3 regions of the Halopseudomonas salegens genome follow, and region 1 is predicted to be linked to each of the others. Evidence: predicted binding sites of a transcription regulator. Region 1 holds the regulator's gene; each other region holds the start of a gene.
The links. Region 1 encodes sigma-54, which starts transcription at its own class of promoters, with help from an activator protein. Its sites were predicted from a motif close to ANTGGCATNNANNTTGCTNT; they were not measured.
Positions count from the first base shown of each region.

Region 2: BLU07_RS08865 (CmpA/NrtA family ABC transporter substrate-binding protein) is a predicted target of sigma-54. The motif match lies at 2,238-2,257, and genes of this name have one in related genera.
Region 3: glnA (glutamate--ammonia ligase) is a predicted target of sigma-54. The motif match lies at 1,486-1,505, and genes of this name have one in related genera.

Region 1 is NZ_LT629787.1:591,732-595,476, reverse strand. It holds gene lptA (lipopolysaccharide transport periplasmic protein LptA) at 1-235, shown strand, start outside; gene lptB (LPS export ABC transporter ATP-binding protein) at 238-963, shown strand; gene BLU07_RS02615 (RNA polymerase factor sigma-54) at 1,095-2,609, shown strand; gene hpf (ribosome hibernation-promoting factor, HPF/YfiA family) at 2,683-2,991, shown strand; gene ptsN (PTS IIA-like nitrogen regulatory protein PtsN) at 3,010-3,468, shown strand; gene rapZ (RNase adapter RapZ) at 3,474-3,745, shown strand, end outside.
Region 2 is NZ_LT629787.1:1,973,408-1,977,152, forward strand. It holds gene ntrB (nitrate ABC transporter permease) at 1-681, opposite strand, end outside; gene BLU07_RS08865 (CmpA/NrtA family ABC transporter substrate-binding protein) at 780-2,114, opposite strand; gene BLU07_RS08870 (nitrate- and nitrite sensing domain-containing protein) at 2,537-3,745, opposite strand, start outside.
Region 3 is NZ_LT629787.1:3,064,783-3,068,527, forward strand. It holds gene thiI (tRNA uracil 4-sulfurtransferase ThiI) at 1-1,268, opposite strand, end outside; gene glnA (glutamate--ammonia ligase) at 1,598-3,001, shown strand; gene BLU07_RS14205 (DUF4124 domain-containing protein) at 3,146-3,745, shown strand, end outside.

The sequences.
Region 1 (3,745 bases):
GCGCGGTGAGATCAACGCCCGCGCGCAAACCATTGAATATCATGCCGACGCCCAGCGCGTGGTGTTGATAGAACGCAGCCATCTGGATCAGGCAGGGGATACGTTCAGCGGCGACCTGATCACCTACGATATCAACCGCCGCGTGGTAGATGCCGGTCAACGGGACGGCGCCAACGGCAGTGATCAACGCATCGAGATCACCATCCAGCCACGCAATCGCGATGGTGAAAACTGATCATGGCCACCCTCGAAGCCCAGCACCTGGCCAAAGCCTACAAAGGGCGACAAGTCGTCCGTGATGCATCCATTGGCATCAGCAGCGGAGACGTGGTCGGCCTGCTTGGCCCCAACGGCGCCGGCAAGACCACCTGTTTCTACATGGTTGTCGGCCTGGTCAAAGCCGATCAAGGCAAGATCACTATTGATGGTCGGGATATTACCGCACTGCCGATGCATGGGCGGGCACGGGCGGGTATCGGCTATTTGCCACAAGAAGCCTCGATCTTCCGCAAGCTGACCGTCGCGGAGAATATCATGGCGATTCTGGAGACCCGCAAGGATCTCAACCGCGAGGGTCGCAAAGGCAAACTGGAATCACTGCTGCGCGAATTTCACATACATCATCTGGCCAACACATTGGGCATGAGCCTGTCCGGTGGTGAGCGCCGGCGGGCAGAAATTGCACGCGCGCTGGCTACCGAGCCACGCTTCATCCTGCTGGATGAACCCTTTGCCGGTGTCGATCCGATTTCAGTCAACGACATCAAACAAATCATTGAGCATCTCAAGGACAAGGGTATCGGTGTGCTGATAACCGATCACAACGTACGCGAAACGCTTGATATCTGTGACAAGGCCTACATCCTCAACGATGGGGTCATCATTGCCGAGGGCTCAGCCGACGATGTGCTCGCCAGTCAGGTAGTGCGTGATGTATACCTTGGCCACAGCTTCCGCCTGTGACCAGCGCATCCGCCCTGTTCCGCTTCATTCCAGCAACCTGCAAGCCGGCGCAGCTATGTAAAAGCGCCTTGATTTCAGGCATGCTATGACACAGGTAGAAACATTTTGCAGCCAAGGTTGAACACCCACCGATGAAAGCCTCACTCGTCCTCAAGATGGGGCAGCAGCTGACCATGACGCCGCAGCTGCAGCAAGCCATCCGACTGCTACAGCTATCCAGCCTGGACTTGCAACAGGAGGTCCAGGAAGCGCTGGAAGTCAATCCGATGCTGGAAATGGCCGACGACGGCGACGACGACTATACCGCTGCCGGTAAAAATGAGCAGAGTGAAGGCGGCGATCATGACAATGGTGAAGAGGCTCCGGCCGTTACCTTGCCCGATCCGGTTGAGTTTGAATCACGGCAACCGAATGCTGACGCACCGGAAGGCAAGTTTGACGAAATCCCTACCGACCTGCCGGTAGATACCCAATGGGAAGATGTCTACCAGACCTCGGCCAGCTCATTGCCGAACCAGGATGATGAGGAGTGGGATTACACCTCGCGTACCGGCACCGGTGAAACCCTGCAAAGCCACCTGGAGTGGCAGCTCAACCTGATCCCCCTGTCGGATACCGACCGCCTGATTGCCGAGTCGCTGATTGATGCGATCAGTGCTGACGGATATCTGGAAGAAAGTCTGGAAGACATTCTGGAGTCCTTCGACCCCATGCTGGACATCGAAGCCGATGAAGTGGAAATGGTCCTGCACCGGATCCAGCAATTCGAGCCCGTCGGTGTTGGCGCACGCAGTCTGAGCGAATGCCTGAGTCTGCAATTGCGCCAGTTGCCAGCCGACACTCCCCTGCTGGAGCAGGCCCTGCGCCTGGTCAAGGATCACCTGGAGCTGCTGGGTAGCCGTGATTTCACGACCCTGATGCGCCGCACGCGGATGAAGGAAGAGCAGCTACGTGACGTCATCAACCTGATCCAGACGCTGAATCCCCGCCCCGGCAGCGAAATTGCCTCAGGCGAAGCAGAATACGTGATCCCGGATGTCATCGTGCGCCGGGAAAAAGACCGCTGGGTGGTTGAGTTGAATCAGGAGGCAGTACCCAAGGTACGCGTCAACGGCCAATACGCTGCCATGGTTCGCCGTGCCGACAGCAGTAGCGACAACACTTACCTGCGCAACCACTTGCAGGAAGCGCGCTGGTTCATCAAGAGCCTGCAGAGCCGAAATGAAACCCTGATGAAAGTGGCCAGCCAGATCGTCGAGCATCAGCGAGACTTCCTCGAGCAGGGTGAAGAAGCGATGAAGCCGCTGGTACTGCACGATATTGCCGAAGCCGTGGGCATGCACGAGTCAACCATTTCCCGTGTAACCACGCAGAAATTCATGCATACGCCCCGTGGCATCTTCGAATTGAAGTACTTTTTCTCCAGCCATGTCAGCACCAGTGAAGGGGGTGAATTCTCGTCTACCGCCATTCGTGCCCTGATCAAGAAACTGGTGGCGACAGAAAACCCAAAGAAACCATTGAGTGACAGCAAGATCGCTGGTTTACTGGAAGAACAGGGAATTCATGTGGCCAGGCGCACCATCGCCAAATACCGCGAGTCGCTCAATATCGCCCCATCGAGTGAACGCAAGCGGCTGGTTTAAGCCAGCCCCGATTTGCAGTGCAGCACCGGGCAATGCGTTGCCCACAGCAAAAACGCCAATCAGGAGGCACTCTATGCAACTAAATATCAGCGGTCACCAGCTTGATGTTACTGACGCCCTGCGCGACTACATTACCGAAAAAATGGCCCGCCTGGAGCGCCATTTCGACAAGATCACCAACGTGCAAGTTACCCTGGAAGTGGAAAAGCTGCGTCAGAAGGCGGAAGCCAAACTGCACATTGCCGGTGGCGAAGTTGTTGCCAACGCTGACCATGAAGACATGTACGCTGCTATTGACCTCTTGACCGACAAGCTCGATCGCCAACTGATCAAGCACAAGGAAAAGACCATTGACCGCCAACAAGGCGCCCATGCGCGCTAAGGCCTGAACGCATACCCCATGCAAATATCACAAATCCTCAGCCCTGATCGTACCTTTGCCGGTGTTCAGGGCGTTTCCAAAAAACGCGTGCTGGAGCTGACCGGGAAACTGGTTGCCCAGCACACCAGCCTTGATGCTGACGCCATTTACGAAAGCCTGATTGCCCGGGAAAAACTCGGCTCTACCGGCTTTGGACATGGTATCGCCATCCCCCACTGTCGCCTGTCCGGCTGCAGTAAAGCGGTTGGCGCACTGCTGCAACTGGATGGCAAAATCGACTTCGATGCCCTTGATGGTGAACCGGTTGACCTGATATTTGTTTTGCTGGTCCCGGAGGAAGCCACCGAAGAGCACCTGCAGATTCTCAAGATGCTGGCCGAACGGCTGGACCAACCCACTCTGCGGGCCGCCCTGCGCAAAGCCGCGAATGCCGAAGACCTCTATCAGGTCATGGTTGACGCCGGCAGCGGAGACTAGGCGACATGCGTCTGGTGGTCGTCAGTGGTCGTTCCGGTTCGGGCAAGAGCACTGCGCTGCACCTGCTGGAAGACAACGGCTTTTACTGTATCGACAACCTGCCCGCTGGCCTGCTGCCGGAACTGGCGAATCAGGCCAAGAATCACCATACACAGCTGCCCAAGGTAGCCGTCAGCATTGATGCTCGCAATCTGCCCAGTGATCTGGCGCGATTTCCCGAGCTACTGCGGCAGGTGCGTGCCTCAGGTATTCAATGCGACGTGCTGTTTCTTGCCGC
Region 2 (3,745 bases), 1.4 Mb from region 1:
CCAGGCATCCCAGATAAAGAAGCCGATACCAACGCCACCTACCAGCATCTCGGCGGCAACAATCGCCAACCAGGACAGGCCGATACCAATGCGCAGGCCCGAGAAAATATAGGGCGCAGCCGCTGGCAGCATGATCTTGGCGAAGTACTCGGCACCGTTCAGGCGCAGTACCCGGGCAACATTGCGGTAGTCCTCAGGGATATTGCGCACCCCCACCGAGGTATTGATGATGACCGGCCAGATCGCGGTAATGAAAATCACGAATATGGCTGACGGGTTGCTGTCCTGAAAACCAGCCAGTGACAGCGGCAACCAGGCCAGCGGTGGCACGGTACGCAGGACCTGAAACAGCGGGTCCAGTCCGCGCATGGCCCAGGTCGATTGCCCGACCAGCACACCCAGGGCAACACCGACAATCGCCGCCAGGGTATAACCGTAGGCTACCCGCTCCAGGCTGGCGAGAATCTGCCAGGCCATGCCCACATCGTTACCGCCGTGGTTATAGAAGGGATTGACGATCAGTTCCCAGGTATCCGAGACCACCTGGCTGGGCGCCGGCAATGAACTGTCCGGAGCGGCGCAGAGCATCTCCCAGAGCAGCAAACAACCAGCAATCACCAGCACTGGCGGTAACGCCCGGTGCAACAGGAACTGACTGACATTGACCAGCCAGACCGGCATGCTGCGTTCCACAGCGGCCGTATCAGCAACCGGCTCGACGCTATTAATGGTTTCAATACTTGCTTTGGCATTCATCAGGCTATCCTCCTGCCAGGGCCTCAGGCCGTGGCTTTGATCTCAAGGCTGTCGAGGTAGGCTTTGGGGTTTTCCGGATCAAACACCTTGCCGTCGAAGAAGGTTTCCTTGCCGCGCGAGGTGCTTTCCGGAACAAGCTCGCTGCCCAGACCCAGATCGGCGGCGGCAGCGCGCCAGATATCCTCGCGATTGACCTGCTCGACCAGCCCCTGGGTATCGAAATTCATGGGCAGATAACCCCAGCGCTGGTTTTCGGTCAGAAACCAGAGGTCATGGCTCTTGAACGGGTAAGAGGCGTGGTCCTTCCAGTAACGCATCTTGTGCGGGCTGTTTTCGACCACCTTGCCGGTGCCGTAATCGAAGGTGCCGCGCATGCGCGCGATGATGTCGTCGAACGGGGCATTGATCCAGCGGCGACGCGAGCAGATGGTGGCAACCTCCTCAACATTGGCCGGATCCTCGCAGAACATTTGCGCTTCCATAACCGCCTTGAGCAAGGCGCGTGTTGCATTCGGATTCTGTTCAACCCAGTCAGCGCGCATGCCCAGGGCTTTTTCCGGGTGCTTGTCCCACAGCTCACCCGTGGTATTGGCGGTATAGCCAATGCCCTGACTGATCAATTGCTCGTTCCAGGGTTCACAGACACAGAAGGTGTCCATGCTGCCGACGCGCATATTGGCGACCATCTGTGCCGGCGGCACCACGATAGTGGCGATATCCCGGTTCGGGTCGATGCCACCCGCCGCCATCCAGTAGCGAATCCACAGATCATGGGTGCCGCCGGGAAAGGTCATTGCAGCGCGTACTTCATCACCCCCTGCTCGCTTGGCTGCCAGCGCAGCCTTGAAGGGGGTACTGTCGACCCCCAGCTTGAGATCGGCGTATTCACGGCCGACCGAAATGCACTGCCCCGCCAGGTTGAGCCGGGCCAGAATCACCATGGGTACCTTGACGTTGTTCGCAGTCATGGCCCCGGATGAAATCAGGTAGGGCATGGGGGTAAGGATATGCGCGCCATCAATGCCGTTGCGCTCGGAGCCGAGAACCAGGTTATCGCGTGTGGTGCCCCAGGAGGATTGCTTGAGCACTTCCACATCCGGCATGCCGTATTTGGCAAACATCCCCTTTTCCAGCGCGACAAACAGTGGCGCCGCATCGGTCAGAGCAATAAAGCCCAGCTTTGCCTTGGTGGTTTCCGGTGCATCCGAACCCGCCGCCCAAGCCGCGGTACGCAAGCCGGGAATCCCGCCACCCAAGAGCGCAGCACCCCCTGCTGCGGCAACTGAGTACTTCAGAAAATCACGACGTTTAATCGTATTTTCACTGATTTTTGCCGAATACTCTTTGCTCTTGTCCATCAGTGCACCCCTTGCAAATACGCAAAAAAAAACGGCGTGCACTCCGGTCTCGAGCAAATCGAGGTGGAGTGGACGCCGTTGTCCAAAATCAATGTGTAGCCTTACTGCTGGCCTGAGTATCGCAATGCAGAGCTTGTGCCAACTTGCCTGAACAGGACTGATTTCAGTCTGGGCATGCTCTCCATCCAGCCAATGGATGCACTCACATGCCTTTCCGAGAAGCAGGAATATTCCATTTGAATACAGCCACTTGCTCGAATAACCTGATAAACCTGAAGACCATGGGCATCAAGAGCTCGGGTATTCCGCTTGTGGTTCGATGTTATGACCCTTGAGCCGATAGCAGGAGAAGCAGACCCACGGATAAAGTGCACAGTTAAAGCGCAACTCAATAGGGACTTGCGCAGTGCCAGTGCATGCAATCACCTTCCCGGACGGCCTTTTTCCTGATTGATCAGAGTGCGTGCCACTTCCAGAAGTCGCACGCCCTGACTCATCGCCGCCTGCTGCAACAGCCGGTAAGCTTCAGGTTCATTGACCTTGTGCTGCTCCATCAGCAAGCCCTTGGCTCGCTCTACCCACTTGCGCTCGTCCAACGAAGTACGCACTACGGCCAGCTCATCGTGCAGTGCCAGCAAACGCTGATTCTGCTCATGCACCAAATCCAGCACCGAACGATTCAGTTGATGACCCATGGCATCGCCGGGCACTGATTCCAGCTCGGTTGCCTGCACGTTGTACAACCGGGTACCCGGACTGGCTGCCGTACTATCCATACTTCCCAGGCGCTTAAGCAGGGCACGATGATTGTCCAGTTCCGCGCTTGCCTCGGCAATGCTGCAATGGCATTGGTTACGCAACTCAAGCGTCAACTGATCTTCAATCGCCTTGAATGCATCAATTCGCGTCGTAGTCAGCTCAAACCACGGCAGATGCAAACTGGCAGGAATCGGTTGTTGCTCACTGCTGCGCATGGCTACCAGGCGCAACTGTTCAATCTCTGTCTGCCAGGGCTCAGCCGCCAGTGCCTTCCAGGCCAGCAAGGCTTCAGGGGTAGAAAAATCGACAAAGGTTTCAAAGCAGCGTTGCTGGCTCTCACCCAGAAAGTGCAACCGCTGGATCAGAACCGGACTGAACCAGCCATTGATGAAGCCAGCCACTCCGGTCGCCCGCTCCTGGCCAGCCAGTTCCTTGCCCTGCATCATGTTGAACAGTGCGACCAGGCATCGTGTGACCTTGGGATCACTGGCGGTATCTGCTGCCTCGAAAACCACCGCCAACAGGGCCGCAATCGGGCGACTGAAGGCAGCAGTGGACTCTTCGGCACTCAATGTTCGGCGCCGTACCGCAGCACGCAATCTGACCAGGCCTTCCAGCCCATGTAATACGGCTGCTATATGATTGAACAGCCGCACCTTCTCCGCAGCACAGGCGCGGTTCAGATCCGGCTGTTCAAACCCATCCAGCAAGACACTCTCTGCCAGCTTGCTTTGCGCAGTCAGCGCATCGAGGGCATCCTGACACTGGTCATCCGGGCTGCCCAGATGAATATTCGAATAACCCCGTTCACGCTGCAAGGTATGGACCAGTTGACTGACCTTGGCCACCAGTTCGCAGGTTGCATCGAGCTG
Region 3 (3,745 bases), 1.3 Mb from region 1:
AAAGGACTGTTCTCGCGTTCATCCGGTGCGCGGATATCGATCACAACCTGACCGGGCTGCGCGGAGCTGACCAGCTCCAGCTCATCAATGCCCTCCAGCGGCTGATCCAGCAAATGGCAGTCGGTGTAACGCGCTTTATCTACGGCACGCTCAAGCACGGAAAAATCGAACTGCGCCTCGGCCTCGGCGACCCGACCATGGGTGGTATAGATCGCCGGACTGACCGAGATAACCCCGCAGTATTCCGGAATACTGCTGCACATGGCTTCCACACCGATCTGTCGCGCCTGGGCGATAATCGTCTGCTTGCTGGTGGTGATCAACGGGCGCAGCACCAGGCGGTCCACCGCGCGATCAATCACGGCCAGGTTAGGCAGTGTCTGACTGGCCACCTGGGCAATTGCCTCACCGGTTACCAGGGCCTGAAACCCCAATTGATGTGCGACCCGGTCAGCAGCGCGCAACATCATGCGCTTGAGCACCACACCCATCTGACTGTCATCCACATTGCGAATCAGCTCACCCACCACTTCCTCAAAGGGCACGCTGATAAAGCGCAAGCGATGGCTACCGGCATACTGGCGCCAGAGGTGATGGGCAATCTGGCGTACACCGATCTCATGCGCACGCCCACCCATATTGAAAAAAATGAAGTGCGGCAGAAGCCCCCGTTGCAGCAACTGATAACTCGCCACGGTGGAATCAAAACCACCTGACATCAGGCTCAGCACTGGCTCCATGGTACCCAGCGGAAAGCCGCCCATACCTGCATGCCGCGCCTGAATCAGGAAAACCCGCTCATGACGAATTTCCACTTCTGCACGGACCTCCGGTGCGGACAGCGAAATACCTGCGGCCCCACAGCGCTCGAACAACTGGCTTCCCAGATAGCTGGCCACTTCCGGCGAGCTGAAGGGGTGCCTGCCCACCCGCTTGCAGCGCACGGCAAATACCTTGCCGGCCAGCTGCGCACCAAGATGCTGCACGCACAGATCGGCCAGCGTGGGCAAATCGGTGAGTGGGTATTCGTGCACTTCCTGGATTTGTGAAATACCCGGCGTACGCTGCAGACAGTCCAGGGCGGCAGCCAGGTTCTCCGTCTGCACCCCTTCGATTTCCAGACTGTCCCAGGCACCGTGAACACGCAACGCCGGATCAATCTCTGCCAGCAAGCTGCGCAAGTTCACTTTGAGCTGTTTGACAAAGCGCTTGCGCACTGGCGTGGTCTTGATAGTGATTTCGGCAAAGAACTTGATTAACAGCTTCATAGGCTTCAGCTACGCAAAAGCGCATTATTATACGTTGCTCAGGCAAGCCTGACGATGCAGCCTCATTAAAGGTACAATAGCTGGCCCGCACACGAAAATGATCCAATATGGTGCATATCAATGTCACGACGCACTATATTGGATCATATTCGTGTTTTGCATGCGCACTGAAAAGGCAGAAATGCTGCTAAAACGTGCACTTGCGCGCTTGTTTAAAGCTGGCATAGCTTTTGCTCTACTAATCGCCAAGCGGATCGCTGGACTCTCCGCTCTTGTTCATTATTCCGGTCGGCATATAGCCGGCAATTCGATTCCCATTGGAGGAAACCATGTCGAAAACGATTCAACTGATCAAAGAATTTGACGTGAAGTGGGTTGACCTGCGCTTCACCGACAGCAAAGGCAAGCAGCAACATGTGACCATTCCTGCTCGCGACGTGAATGACGAATTCTTTGAAGACGGCAAAATGTTCGATGGTTCTTCTATCGCCGGCTGGAAAGGTATTGAAGCATCCGACATGATCCTGATGCCCGATGACGAAACAGCGGTTATGGACCCCTTCACCGAAGACCCGACGCTGATCATCATCTGCGACATCATCGAGCCCTCTACCATGCAGGGTTACGAGCGCGATCCGCGCGGCATCGCCAAGCGCGCTGAAGAGTACATGAAGTCCACCGGCGTCGGTGACACTGTATTCGTTGGTCCTGAACCCGAGTTTTTCGTTTTTGACGAAGTCAAATACAAGTCCGACATTTCCGGCGCCATGTTCAAGATCATCTCCGAACAGGGCTCCTGGAACACCGATGCCGATTATGAAACCGGCAACAAGGGCCACCGCCCTGGCGTCAAGGGTGGTTACTTCCCGGTACCGCCGGTCGATCACGACCACGAAGTCCGTACCGCCATGTGTAATGCCATGGAAGAAATGGGCCTGACCATTGAAGTGCATCACCACGAAGTGGCCACTGCCGGTCAGAACGAAATCGGCGTGCTGTTCAACACTCTGGTGAAGAAAGCCGACGAAGTACAAACCCTCAAGTACTGCGTGCACAATGTTGCTGATGCCTTCGGCAAAACCGCGACCTTCATGCCCAAGCCGCTGTACGGCGATAACGGCTCCGGCATGCACGTACACATGTCTATCAGCAAGGATGGCAAGAATACCTTTGCTGGCGAAGGTTACTCCGGCCTGTCCGATACCGCCCTGTTCTTTATTGGCGGCATCATCAAGCACGGCAAGGCACTGAACGCTTTCACCAACCCGTCGACCAACTCCTACAAGCGTCTGGTTCCCGGTTTTGAAGCCCCGGTCATGCTGGCCTACTCGGCACGCAACCGCTCTGCTTCAATCCGTATTCCTTACGTTTCCAGCCCGAAAGCACGCCGCATTGAAGCCCGCTTCCCGGATCCGGCAGCCAACCCCTACTTGGCCTTCGCCGCTCTGTTGATGGCTGGCCTCGACGGCATCCAGAACAAGATTCATCCTGGCGATGCAGCGGACAAGAACCTGTATGACCTGCCGCCGGAAGAGGCCAGCCAGATTCCGCAAGTCTGTGGCAGCCTGAAAGAAGCACTGGAGTCTCTGGACGCCGACCGCGAGTTCCTGACCAAGGGCGATGTGTTCACTGAAGAATTCATCGACGCTTACATCGAACTCAAAGCAGCTGAAGAGATCAAGGTACGCACCTTCGTTCACCCGCTGGAATACGAACTGTACTACAGCGTCTGAGACTGGCCACAAGCCGGAATCAGGGAATCAGGGGCGCCTCTCGGGCGCCCCTTTTTTTCGTCTGTCCGATAGCCATGGGGATTACTTGCCTTTCCCGACCAGCGATGCAAGGCTTGGATTATCAGTCACAGAGGAGTGATGGTCATGAAACGCATGCTCAGCACAGGATTGCTGACCAGCCTGTTGGCGTTCGGCGCACAGGCACAGATCTACAGCTGGACCGATGCCGACGGCAACCGGATGTTTTCGGACAAACCGCACCCCGGTGCGGAGAGCATCCAGATAGGCCCGACCAACACCATCGAACCACCGGAGAAGCCATCTGCCGCTGAGCCCGATTCAGCGCAAACGGACCCTGGCAACAGTCAGTCAGCGCCATATCAACAAATCAGCATCCGCAGTCCGGGCAATGATGAGGCCGTGCGCAGCAATGAAGGTGAATTGACCCTTCAGGTGAGGTTTGACCCGCCGCTCAGCAACAATCACCTGCTTCGCGCCGATATCGACGGTGAACTGAGCAGTCAGGGTGTGCCCGGCAATGGCGACCCCGACATCAGCCTCAATCTGCCCGGCATGGATCGTGGTACGCACCAAATCAGCGCGGTGGTGGTTGATGCCCGTGGCCAGGAACTGCAACGCAGCAGCCCCATTACAGTGCATTTGCAGCGCACCTCATTGCTGCAACCCGGCCGACAGGGATCAGGGCAGTCGTCCCAGCCACCCAGCGCGCAGCCTGCGCCCAAC